2 regions of the Streptomyces sp. NPDC001914 genome follow, and region 2 is predicted to be linked to the other one. Evidence: riboswitches for the same ligand, from Rfam matches in the RefSeq annotation. Region 2 holds a riboswitch; the other holds the start of a gene.

Region 1 (5,436 bases), on a different contig from region 2:
CTGCGGTTCCAGCCACTGGCCGAGAGCTCCTGGGCGGAGGTGACGCACGGGGCGTAACCGAAGCCGTCCACGTGCATGTTCCCGTACTGGGCGTCCGGCGAGCCGGCCTGGCCGTGCCACAGCAGCATCCACACCTGGCCGGACGACGGGGTCGCGAGCGCGCGAAGGAGCGCCTCGTAGGCGTCGTAACGCCCGGGAGTCACCTGGCGCAGCATGTGCTCGACCTGCCCGGCCGCGGCCGTGCCCGACGCGCTCACCTTCAACCGCCCCTTCGCGAACAATTCACGACGAACTCATCCCTTACGCCCGAGGTACCGGTTACCGACATGCGTCAACACCCCGACCGGGCCATGAAACCAGCTTATGCGGCGATCGTGCTCCGCCGGGGGAAGCAGTCGAGAGCCGGGAACCGCCGCGCGGGGCGGCCGGGCCCCCCGCGCGGCGGGTGTGCGGCCTCTCGGGGCACCTCCGCCGCCCGCGCCGTTCAGTGACCGTGCTGGTAGAAGGGCCGCACCTTCGCCCGCATCCAGTCGCCGACCGGGTCCTGCGCCACGTCGAGAAGAACGAGGTTCACCGCGATGTTCACCGGAACCCGGCCGAGCGCGCGGCCCAGGGCGTCCAGGGGCAGTGCGCGGGCGTCGCCCTCCCACGCCGAGAGTTCGACGCCGATGAACATGACAGGCGCGTCGCCCTCGATGCTGGCCAGACACCGGCGGGCGCTCAGGACGACACCCGTCGCGGCGAACTCCGCCGAGGCCGCGGCGAGGAAGTCCATCGGGTCGTCCTGCCAGTCGGGCTCGAAGAGCCGCACACGGCCCCCGCTGGCCGCCCCGTCCAGCTCGCTCCGCCCGGCTCTGCACAGCTCCGCGACGGCGATCGGCGGCAGCGGTACGCCGACCACGCCGTCCGGGTTCACCGCGATGCCGACCTGCGGGGGAAGTCCGCGGGCGAACTCCACGGCGGGCGCGATCGTGTACGACATGTGGCTGCCGACGACCTGGCGGAACTGCTCCTCGGAGCTGAAGACGGGGACGTAGACCTGACCGCCGATGTCCATCGTGGGCAGGTCGAGCGCGCCGCTCCGCGGGCCGCCGCCGTTGGGCAGCGGCACCCACACGAAGCTGCGGCCGAGCACCTCGACGATGCGGGCGGCCGCCGAGGGCCCCGCGGGCACGCCGAGGGAGGAGGACAACACCTCCTCCAGCTCGTTGCCGGGCCAACCGCCGTGCGGATGGGGGTGCGCCTGTGCCGGAAAGTCCATCTGTCTACCGTCCGCTTCGAACCGTTGTTCCGGCTGGAAAGGTTAGTGGGCGGCCACCGCGGGTCAGTGGCCGAATCCGATCCTGCCCGGCACGCTCCCGGTCAGTCGCCGAAGCCGGTACCGCGCGCCGCACTTGCGGACAAGGGCCGAAGTCGGTCGCGCGCGGCACTTCCCCGGTCAGCGGGCGAAGTCGATCCTGCGCAGTACGTCCGCCGCGTCGCGGTCGATCAGCACCGCGGAGCCGCAGCCCTCGGGCAGGTCTCCCCGCTCGGCGGAGCGCAGCAGCCGGGCGACCCCGCCGCGGTGGCGGGCGAAGGCGTAGCGCGAGACGCCCCGGCCGCGCTCGCGCTGGCCGTCCAGCGCGGTGTCGGGCGTGACGTCGAGCAGCAGCAGGTGCAGCGCGCCGCCGCGGCGCCGGGCCTCGCGGGCGAGCCAGCGGCGCACCCAGGCCTGGGTGCCGCAGTCGTGCACGACGAGTCCGCCGCCCTCGCGCAGGGCGCGGCGCAGGCCGGCGTAGTGCGCGAGGCGGACGAGGGGGCGGTAGAGCGCGTAGGGCAGCAGCCCGGACATCCGGCCGTCCCAGCGGTCCCGGGTGTCCTGCGAGTCGACCCGCGCGCCCCGCACGGCCCGCCGCATCAGCGTCGACTTGCCGCTGCCGGGCAGTCCGCTGACCACGACCACGTCGTGCGCACCGAAGCGGAGGCCGTGCGGACTGTGCCCGACCCGCTCGCGGAGGTCCCGCACGACGGCCGCGGGGCGGGGCCCGCGGGCCTCCCGGGCCGGTGCGCCGGTCTGCTCGGGCAGCGCGAGACCCGAGGTCGTCGCGTACGCCCTGGTCCTGTTCACCGTGACCGTCCTCCCCTTCGATGTGGAGTCCCATCCCCGTCGAGTGTAAAGAGAAGGTAATGGCAGGCGCTTCCCCATTTCGTACGCGGACTGCCACAGAGCGGTCACAGATGGCGGGCTGCCGTGATCCGACAGCGCGTGCGATGATGGCCGCGCCAACTGCATACCGGCCGCTTGAATCCGCGCGGGAGAGTCCTGGGTACGTGTACCCGGGCGCCGAAGGAGCAAGTCCCTCCCTTGAATCTCTCAGGCACCGTTACCGCGCGGGCGAGGCACATCTGAAAAGCGGGCCGCCCCGGCGGCTCCACCCAAGGTGCAAGTCAGGACCACCGTTTCGTGGGGTCTTGATGAACCTCTCAGGTTCCGATGACAGATGGGGAGGAACGACCTCGCCGTCATGCCCTGGGAGCCAGACCGATGAGCAGCAACGCACCCCGTCACACCGCGCTCGATGCCCTGCATCGTTCGCTCGGCGCGACCATGACCGACTTCGCGGGCTGGGACATGCCCCTGCGCTACGGCTCGGAGCGCGACGAGCACGTCGCCGTCCGCACGAAGGCCGGTCTCTTCGACCTCTCCCACATGGGCGAGATCACCGTCACCGGACCGCAGGCGGCGGAGCTCCTGAACCACGCGCTGGTCGGCAACATCGCCACCGTCGGCACCGGCCGCGCCCGCTACACCATGATCTGCCAGGAGGACGGCGGCATCCTGGACGACCTGATCGTCTACCGCCTGGCCGACCACGAGTACATGGTCGTCGCCAACGCCTCCAACGCCCAGGTGGTGCTGGACGCCCTGACCGTGCGCGCCGCCGGTTTCGACGCCGTGGTGCGCGACGACCGTGACGCCTACGCGCTGATCGCCGTGCAGGGACCGGAGTCCCCCGGCATCCTCAAGGCGGTCACCGACGCCGACCTCGACGGCCTGAAGTACTACGCGGGCCTGCCGGGCACCGTGGCCGGCGTTCCGGCCCTGATCGCGCGCACCGGCTACACCGGCGAGGACGGCTTCGAGCTGTTCGTCGCCCCCGCCGACGCCGAGAAGGTGTGGCAGGCGCTCACCGACGCGGGCACCCCGGTCGGGCTCGTCCCCTGCGGTCTGTCCTGCCGCGACACGCTGCGTCTGGAGGCCGGCATGCCGCTGTACGGGCACGAGCTGACCACCTCGCTGACCCCTTTCGACGCCGGTCTCGGCCGGGTCGTGAAGTTCGAGAAGGACGGCGACTTCGTGGGGCGCGCGGCGCTCGAGGAGGCCGCCTCCCGTGCCGAGCAGAACCCGCCGCGGGTCCTCGTCGGCCTGATCGCCGAGGGACGCCGTGTGCCGCGCGCCGGGTTCTCGGTCGTCGCCGGCGGCGAGGTGATCGGCGAGGTCACCTCCGGTGCCCCCTCCCCCACGCTCGGCAGGCCGATCGCCATGGCGTACGTCGACGCCGCGCACGCCGCGCCGGGCACGGCCGGTGTGGGCGTGGACATCCGGGGCAGCCACGAACCGTACGAGGTCGTGGCGCTGCCGTTCTACAAGCGCCGGAAGTGACACTGGTCCGTAAGGGCCGGACATGACACGGGCGCCTTCCGGGCGCCGCCACCGGCGGACGCCCCCGGGCGCCGGCACCGACAGGCGCCGGACGTGACCCTGGGCACATCCGCCCGGTCACCCACGCCTCCCTCCATCAGCACTCCACCGCGTACAGGAGAATTCAGGTCATGAGCAACCCCCAGCAGCTGCGTTACAGCAAGGAGCACGAGTGGCTGTCCGTCGCCGAGGACGGCGTCGCGACGGTCGGCATCACCGAGTTCGCGGCCAGCGCGCTCGGCGATGTCGTCTACGCCCAGCTCCCGGAGGTCGGTGACACGGTGACCGCGGGCGAGTCCTGCGGCGAACTGGAGTCGACCAAGTCGGTCAGCGACCTGTACTCCCCGGTGAACGGCGAGGTCGTCGAGGCCAACCAGGACGTCGTGGACGACCCGGCCCTGGTCAACTCCGCCCCCTTCGAGGGCGGCTGGCTGTTCAAGGTGCGCGTCGCGGACGAGCCCGAGGACCTGATGTCCGCCGACGAGTACACCGCCTTCACCGCCGGCTGAGGAGAGTCACCCGCATGTCGCTCATGAACACCCCCCTGCACGAGCTCGACCCGGACGTGGCCGCCGCCGTCGACGCCGAGCTGCACCGCCAGCAGTCGACGCTGGAGATGATCGCCTCGGAGAACTTCGCTCCGGTCGCGGTCATGGAGGCCCAGGGCTCGGTCCTGACCAACAAGTACGCCGAGGGCTACCCGGGCCGCCGCTACTACGGCGGCTGCGAGCACGTCGACGTGGCCGAGCAGATCGCCATCGACCGGGTCAAGGACCTGTTCGGCGCCGAGTACGCGAACGTGCAGCCCCACTCGGGTGCCTCCGCCAACCAGGCCGCGCTGTTCGCGCTGGCCCAGCCCGGCGACACCATCCTCGGCCTGGACCTGGCCCACGGCGGCCACCTGACCCACGGGATGCGGCTGAACTTCTCCGGCAAGCAGTTCGACGTGGTCGCGTACCACGTGGACGAGCGCGGCCTGGTCGACATGGCCGAGGTCGAGCGGCTCGCCAAGGAGCACCGCCCGAAGGTGATCATCGCGGGCTGGTCGGCGTACCCGCGTCAGCTCGACTTCGCCGAGTTCCGCCGGATCGCGGACGAGGCCGGCGCCCTGCTGTGGGTCGACATGGCCCACTTCGCGGGCCTGGTCGCTGCGGGTCTGCACCCGAACCCGGTCCCGTTCGCGGACGTGGTCACCTCCACCACGCACAAGACGCTCGGCGGCCCGCGCGGCGGCATCATCCTCGCGAAGAAGGAGTTCGCGAAGAAGCTGAACTCCTCGGTCTTCCCGGGCTTCCAGGGCGGCCCCCTGGAGCACGTGATCGCCGCCAAGGCCGTCTCCTTCAAGGTCGCCGCCTCGGAGGACTTCAAGGAGCGCCAGCAGCGCACGCTGGACGGCGCGCGCATCCTGGCCGAGCGTCTGGTCCAGGGCGACGTGAAGGCCGTCGGCGTGGACGTCCTGTCCGGGGGCACCGACGTGCACCTGGTCCTGGTCGACCTGCGCAACTCCGAGCTGGACGGGCAGCAGGCCGAGGACCGTCTCCACGAGGTCGGCATCACGGTCAACCGCAACGCCATCCCGAACGACCCGCGCCCGCCGATGGTCACCTCGGGCCTGCGCATCGGTACGCCCGCCCTCGCCACCCGCGGCTTCACCGCCGAGGACTTCGCCGAGGTCGCGGACATCATCGCCGAGACGCTGAAGCCGTCCTACGACGCGGACTCGCTGAAGGCCCGGGTGTCCGCTCTGGCCGACA
Region 2 (5,436 bases):
GGCGGGTGAGGACGAGCTCGTACGGCTGCTGGGGAAGGCGCACGGGCACGCGCTGTTCGCGATGGCGCTGGCCCACGACGAGCGGCCGGTGGTGGCCGAGCGGGAGACCAAGTCGGTGTCGGTCGAGGACACGTACGACGTGGACATCCACGACCGGGTCCGGGTGGAGCTGGAGGTGCAGCGGCTCGCCGACCGGTGCGTGCGGCGGCTGCGCGGGGCCGGGTTGTCGGGGCGGACCATCGTGCTGAAGGTCCGCCGGTACGACTTCTCGACGCTGACCCGGTCCGAGACGCTGCGGGGGCCCACGGACGACCCCGGCGTCGTCCGGGAGGCCGCCGCCCGGCTGCTGGAGGGCGTGGACACGACCGGGGGCGTCCGTCTGCTGGGGGTCGGTGTCTCCGGGCTCGCCGACTACACGCAGGAGGACCTGTTCGCGCAGGCGCAGGCAGCGGCCGTGGGGGAGACGGCGGCCGAGGAACACGCCGCGGAGGAACCCGCCGAGCCGGCCGCCGCGGCCGAAACGGCCGCACCGGCCGAGCGGCGGTGGCCCTCCGGGCACGACGTGACCCATGCCGAGTACGGGCACGGCTGGGTTCAGGGCAGCGGGCTGGGGCGGGTCACGGTGCGGTTCGAGACGCCGTACTCCGGGCCCGGCCGGGTGCGGACCTTCCGGACGGACGATCCGCGGCTCGAACCGGCCGACCCGCTGCCCCTGGTGGAGCGAAGACCCGAGGACCCCGGCGGACTTCCGGCGGGCCCCGGGTCCCCGGGGCCGGACGCGGGAGCGTGGGACCGCGGGTCCGAGGGGCGGGAGCGGGACGGGGCCGGGGGTCAGGCGTCCTCCGAGCCTGCCAGACGGCCGAAGTCGCGGTCCGGCGGCGGAGGGGACGCCACGTCGAGGCCGTAGTGGTGGTAGAGCTGGAGTTCCTGCTCGGGGGAGAGGTGGCGCCCCACGCCGAAGTCGGGGGCGTCCTTGATCAGGGCCCGGTCGAAGGGGATGCGCAGGGTCCCCTCGATGATCTCGCTGGGCTCCAGGGGCACGAAGGCGTCCCTGCTGAACAGCCCGGTGCGTATGGCCGCCCACTCCGGGACGCCGGTCGCGTCGTCGAGGTAGACCTCGTCGATCGTGCCGATCTTGGTGCCGTTGCTGTCGAACGCCTTGCGGCCGATCAGGTTGCGCGGATCGATGTCGGTCTGCACGGTCCCTCCAGTGGTCGCAAACTCATCCGTAAGTACTACAAAAGAGCACATCTGTGAAGGTGGCCACTCGAAGGCTCCGGCCCAGTCCCCGCTGGTAGGCTGGCAAGCGGCTGCTGATCCCGTGCGGGAGAGTCCTCCGGAATTTCACCGGAGGCGCCGAAGGAGCAAATCCTCCCCGGAATCTCTCAGGCTCACGTACCGCACGGACGAGGTCACTCTGGAAAGCAGGGCGGGTGCCGATGGCCTCCGCTCTCACCGACGGTGAAAGCCGGATCGTCCACGGGACCATCCGGTGAAACTCTCAGGTTGAGATGACAGAGGGGGAGGCCGTCGGGGTACCCGTGCCGGGGTGCCCCTCGAAGGTCGCGTCAGACCAGGAGGCCTCCGCCATGACCGCCCCTCGCATTCCGCTCTCCGAGCTCGAACAGGGAATCCCCTTCGAGCAGCGCCACATCGGACCCGACCTCGAAGCACGGGCCAAGATGCTCGCGCAGGTCGGATACGGCTCGCTCGACGAGCTGACGGCCGCCGCGGTGCCGGACGTGATCAAGAACGTCGAGGCCCTGAACCTGCCGGCCGCGCGCACCGAGGCCGAGGTACTGGCCGAGCTCCGCTCCCTCGCGGACCGCAACCAGGTGCTCGGTTCGATGATCGGCCTCGGTTACTACGGTACGTTCACGCCGCCGGTGATCCTGCGCAACGTCATGGAGAACCCGGCCTGGTACACCGCGTACACGCCGTACCAGCCGGAGATCTCGCAGGGCCGTCTCGAGGCGCTGCTGAACTTCCAGACCGTCGTCGCCGAGCTGTCCGGTCTCCCGACCTCCGGCGCCTCCCTCCTGGACGAGGGCACCGCCGCCGCCGAGGCGATGGCGCTGTCCCGCCGCATGGGCAAGAACAAGAAGGGCCTCTTCCTGGTCGACGCGGACGCGCTGCCGCAGACCATCGCCGTCATAGAGACCCGCGCGGAACCGACCGGTGTCGAGATCGTCGTCGCCGACCTCGCCGACGGCATCCCGGCCGACCTCGCCGGGCGCGAGATCAACGGCGTGCTGATCCAGTACCCGGGCGCCTCCGGTGCCGTACGCGACATCAAGCCGGTCATCGAGCAGGCGCACGAGCTGGGCGCGGTCGTCACCGTCGCCGCCGATCTGCTCGCCCTGACCCTGCTGACCTCGCCCGGCGAGCTCGGCGCCGACATCGCGGTCGGTACGACGCAGCGCTTCGGTGTGCCGATGGGCTTCGGCGGTCCGCACGCCGGCTACATGGCGGTCCGCGAGAAGTTCGCGCGCAGCCTTCCCGGCCGACTGGTCGGCGTCTCCGTGGACGCCGACGGGCACAAGGCGTACCGCCTCGCCCTGCAGACGCGTGAGCAGCACATCCGCCGCGAGAAGGCGACCAGCAACATCTGCACCGCTCAGGTGCTCCTCGCCGTGATGGCCGGCATGTACGCCGTCTACCACGGCCCCGAGGGCCTGCGGACCATCGCACGGCGTACCCACCGCTACGCCACGGTCCTGGCCGCCGGACTCACCGCCGGCGGTGCCGAGGTCGTGCACGGCGCCTACTTCGACACGCTCACCGTGCGGGTCCCGGGCCGCGCCGCCGCCGTGGTGGCCGCCGCCCGCGACAACGGCGTGAACCTCCACCCCGTCGACGCCGACCACGTGTCGATCTCGTGCGACGAGACGACCACGCGCGCGCAGCTGGCCGCCGTGTGGACCGCGTTCGGCGTCGAGGGCGACGTCGCGGCGCTGGACGTGAGCACCGAGGACACCCTGCCGGAGGCGCTGCTGCGCACCGACGCGTACCTCACGCACCCCGTGTTCCACGACCACCGCTCCGAGACCGCGATGCTGCGCTACCTGCGCAAGCTCTCCGACCGCGACTACGCGCTCGACCGCGGCATGATCCCGCTGGGCTCCTGCACCATGAAGCTCAACGCGACCACCGAGATGGAGTCGGTCACCTGGCCCGAGTTCGGGCAGATCCACCCCTTCGTGCCCGCCGAGCAGGCCCAGGGCTACCTGACGCTGATCCACGAGCTGGAGGACCAGCTCGCCGAGGTCACCGGCTACGACAAGGTCTCGCTCCAGCCCAACGCCGGTTCGCAGGGCGAGCTGGCCGGTCTGCTGGCCGTCCGCGGCTACCACCGCGCCAACGGTGACGACCAGCGCACCGTCTGCCTCATCCCGTCCTCCGCGCACGGCACCAACGCCGCCAGCGCCGTGATGGCCGGCATGAAGGTCGTCGTCGTGAAGACTGCGGACGACGGCGAGATCGACGTCGCGGACCTGCGCGCCAAGATCGAGCAGTACCGCGACGAGCTGTCGGTGCTGATGATCACGTACCCCTCGACGCACGGTGTGTTCGAGGAGCACGTCGCCGACATCTGCGCCCAGGTGCACGAGGCCGGCGGCCAGGTCTACGTCGACGGCGCCAACCTGAACGCCCTGGTCGGCCTCGCCAAGCCGGGTCACTTCGGCGGCGACGTCTCGCACCTGAACCTGCACAAGACCTTCTGCATCCCGCACGGCGGCGGCGGTCCCGGCGTCGGCCCGGTCGGTGTGCGCGCGCACCTGGCGCCGTACCTGCCGAACCACCCGCTCCAGCCCGAGGCGGGTCCCGAGACCGGTGTCGGCCCGATCTCGGCCGCTCCCTGGGGTTCCGCGGGCATCCTGCCCATCTCCTGGTCGTACGTCCGGCTGATGGGCGGCGAGGGCCTCAAGCGCGCCACGCAGGTGGCCGTGCTCTCCGCCAACTACATCGCCAAGCGCCTGGAGCCGCACTACCCCGTGCTGTACACCGGCCCCGGCGGTCTGGTCGCGCACGAGTGCATCATCGACCTGCGCCCGCTCACCAAGGCGACGGGCGTCAGCGTCGACGACATCGCCAAGCGTCTGATCGACTACGGCTTCCACGCGCCGACGATGTCGTTCCCGGTGGCCGGCACGCTGATGATCGAGCCGACCGAGTCCGAGGACCTGGGCGAGGTCGACCGGTTCTGCGACGCGATGATCGCGATCCGCGCGGAGATCGAGAAGGTGGGCAGCGGCGAGTGGTCCGTGGACGACAACCCGCTGCGCGGGGCGCCGCACACGGCCGCCGCGCTCGGCGGCGACTGGGAGCACCCGTACAGCCGCGAGGTGGCCGTCTTCCCGGCCGGTGTCTCGGCCGCCGACAAGTACTGGCCGCCGGTGCGTCGCATCGACCAGGCGTACGGCGACCGGAACCTCGTCTGTTCCTGCCCGCCGCTGGACGCCTACGAGGACTGATCAGCGCTCGGCACGCGGACGCCTACGAGGAGTGATCCTCCTCGGACATGCGTCGGGGCCGGTTCGGAGAGTACGTCTCCGGGCCGGCCCCTCGTGTGTCCGGGCGGCCTGTCATGGCCGCCCGGCGTCGTGCGGCTCAGGCGGCCGTCATCACCGGCGCGCCGCCCAGCGGGCGGTGCGGGGCGATGATCTGGCCGTCCGGCAGGAGCTCACCGGTGTCCTCGAAGAGCAGAACGCCGTTGCACAGCAGGCTCCATCCCTGCTCCGGGTGATGCGCCACGAGGCGGGCGGACTCCCGGTCGGCTGACTCGGCTGAGGGACACAGTGGCTGGTGCTGGCACATGGATGGGATCTTTCGCTGGGTCGAGATGTGAGTGATGGCTGTGGTGTCGGTCTTGCGGCCCGAGGTACTCATCGCCGCCCCCCGTTTGGTGTGTGGTCTGGAACCCAGTGTTGCCCCACGGGCGCCAATCCGCAGGGATTTGAGGGCACCGCTTCTCACAGGTTGATGACGCATCACCCGTGCGGAGGGTTCACCCCAACTGCGCTGTCCTTTCGGGTGGTTCACGGTAGCCGGATCGGGCTAGTCCGGTTGGGCGTGGAGCGCGTTTTCCCTCGTACGAGCGGTCTTCAGCGCTAACGAGCGAGCAGCCTTCCGGGTTTGTGGCAGCGCCGTGCCCCGCGGCATGTTTACCCGTGTGGGGCACGGCCGCGGGGCACGGAGAGCAAGGGCCGGAGGTTCAGGCCGGCGAACCGAGGAGCGGTGCAGGGGTGACCCGGTGGGTGAGGACCGGCAGCAGTTCGGTGACGAGATAGGGCCGGTGCGCGGCGATGCCGGGCGGGGCGGGTGCGAGCGGGACCAGGAGGTCGGTGGCGGCCGGATGGCCGGAGGCGCCGTCCGCGGCGCAGTCGCCGTGCAGCCAGAGCGTCAGCATGTACAGCTCCGGCACGGACAGCAGTC

The links. A riboswitch is a leader RNA that binds a small molecule or an ion and turns the genes downstream of it on or off. The one in region 2 is predicted to bind glycine.
Region 1: linked by a shared signal. The riboswitch ahead of gcvT (glycine cleavage system aminomethyltransferase GcvT) and the one ahead of gcvP (aminomethyl-transferring glycine dehydrogenase) in region 2 are both predicted to bind glycine.

The regions. Positions count from the first base shown of each region.
Region 1 covers NZ_JBIASW010000019.1:73,548-78,983, reverse strand. Annotated here, with positions in the region: gene ACFYYF_RS35865 (enhanced serine sensitivity protein SseB C-terminal domain-containing protein) at 1-257, opposite strand, end outside; gene ACFYYF_RS35860 (enhanced serine sensitivity protein SseB) at 485-1,261, opposite strand; gene ACFYYF_RS35855 (AAA family ATPase) at 1,439-2,107, opposite strand; glycine riboswitch at 2,283-2,379, shown strand; gene gcvT (glycine cleavage system aminomethyltransferase GcvT) at 2,525-3,643, shown strand; gene gcvH (glycine cleavage system protein GcvH) at 3,814-4,191, shown strand; gene glyA (serine hydroxymethyltransferase) at 4,206-5,436, shown strand, end outside.
Region 2 covers NZ_JBIASW010000003.1:9,582-15,017, forward strand. Annotated here, with positions in the region: gene ACFYYF_RS09275 (DNA polymerase IV) at 1-907, shown strand, start outside; gene ACFYYF_RS09280 (PRC-barrel domain-containing protein) at 832-1,200, opposite strand; glycine riboswitch at 1,315-1,411, shown strand; gene gcvP (aminomethyl-transferring glycine dehydrogenase) at 1,590-4,475, shown strand; gene ACFYYF_RS09290 (DUF5999 family protein) at 4,612-4,818, opposite strand; gene ACFYYF_RS09295 (hypothetical protein) at 5,216-5,436, opposite strand, start outside.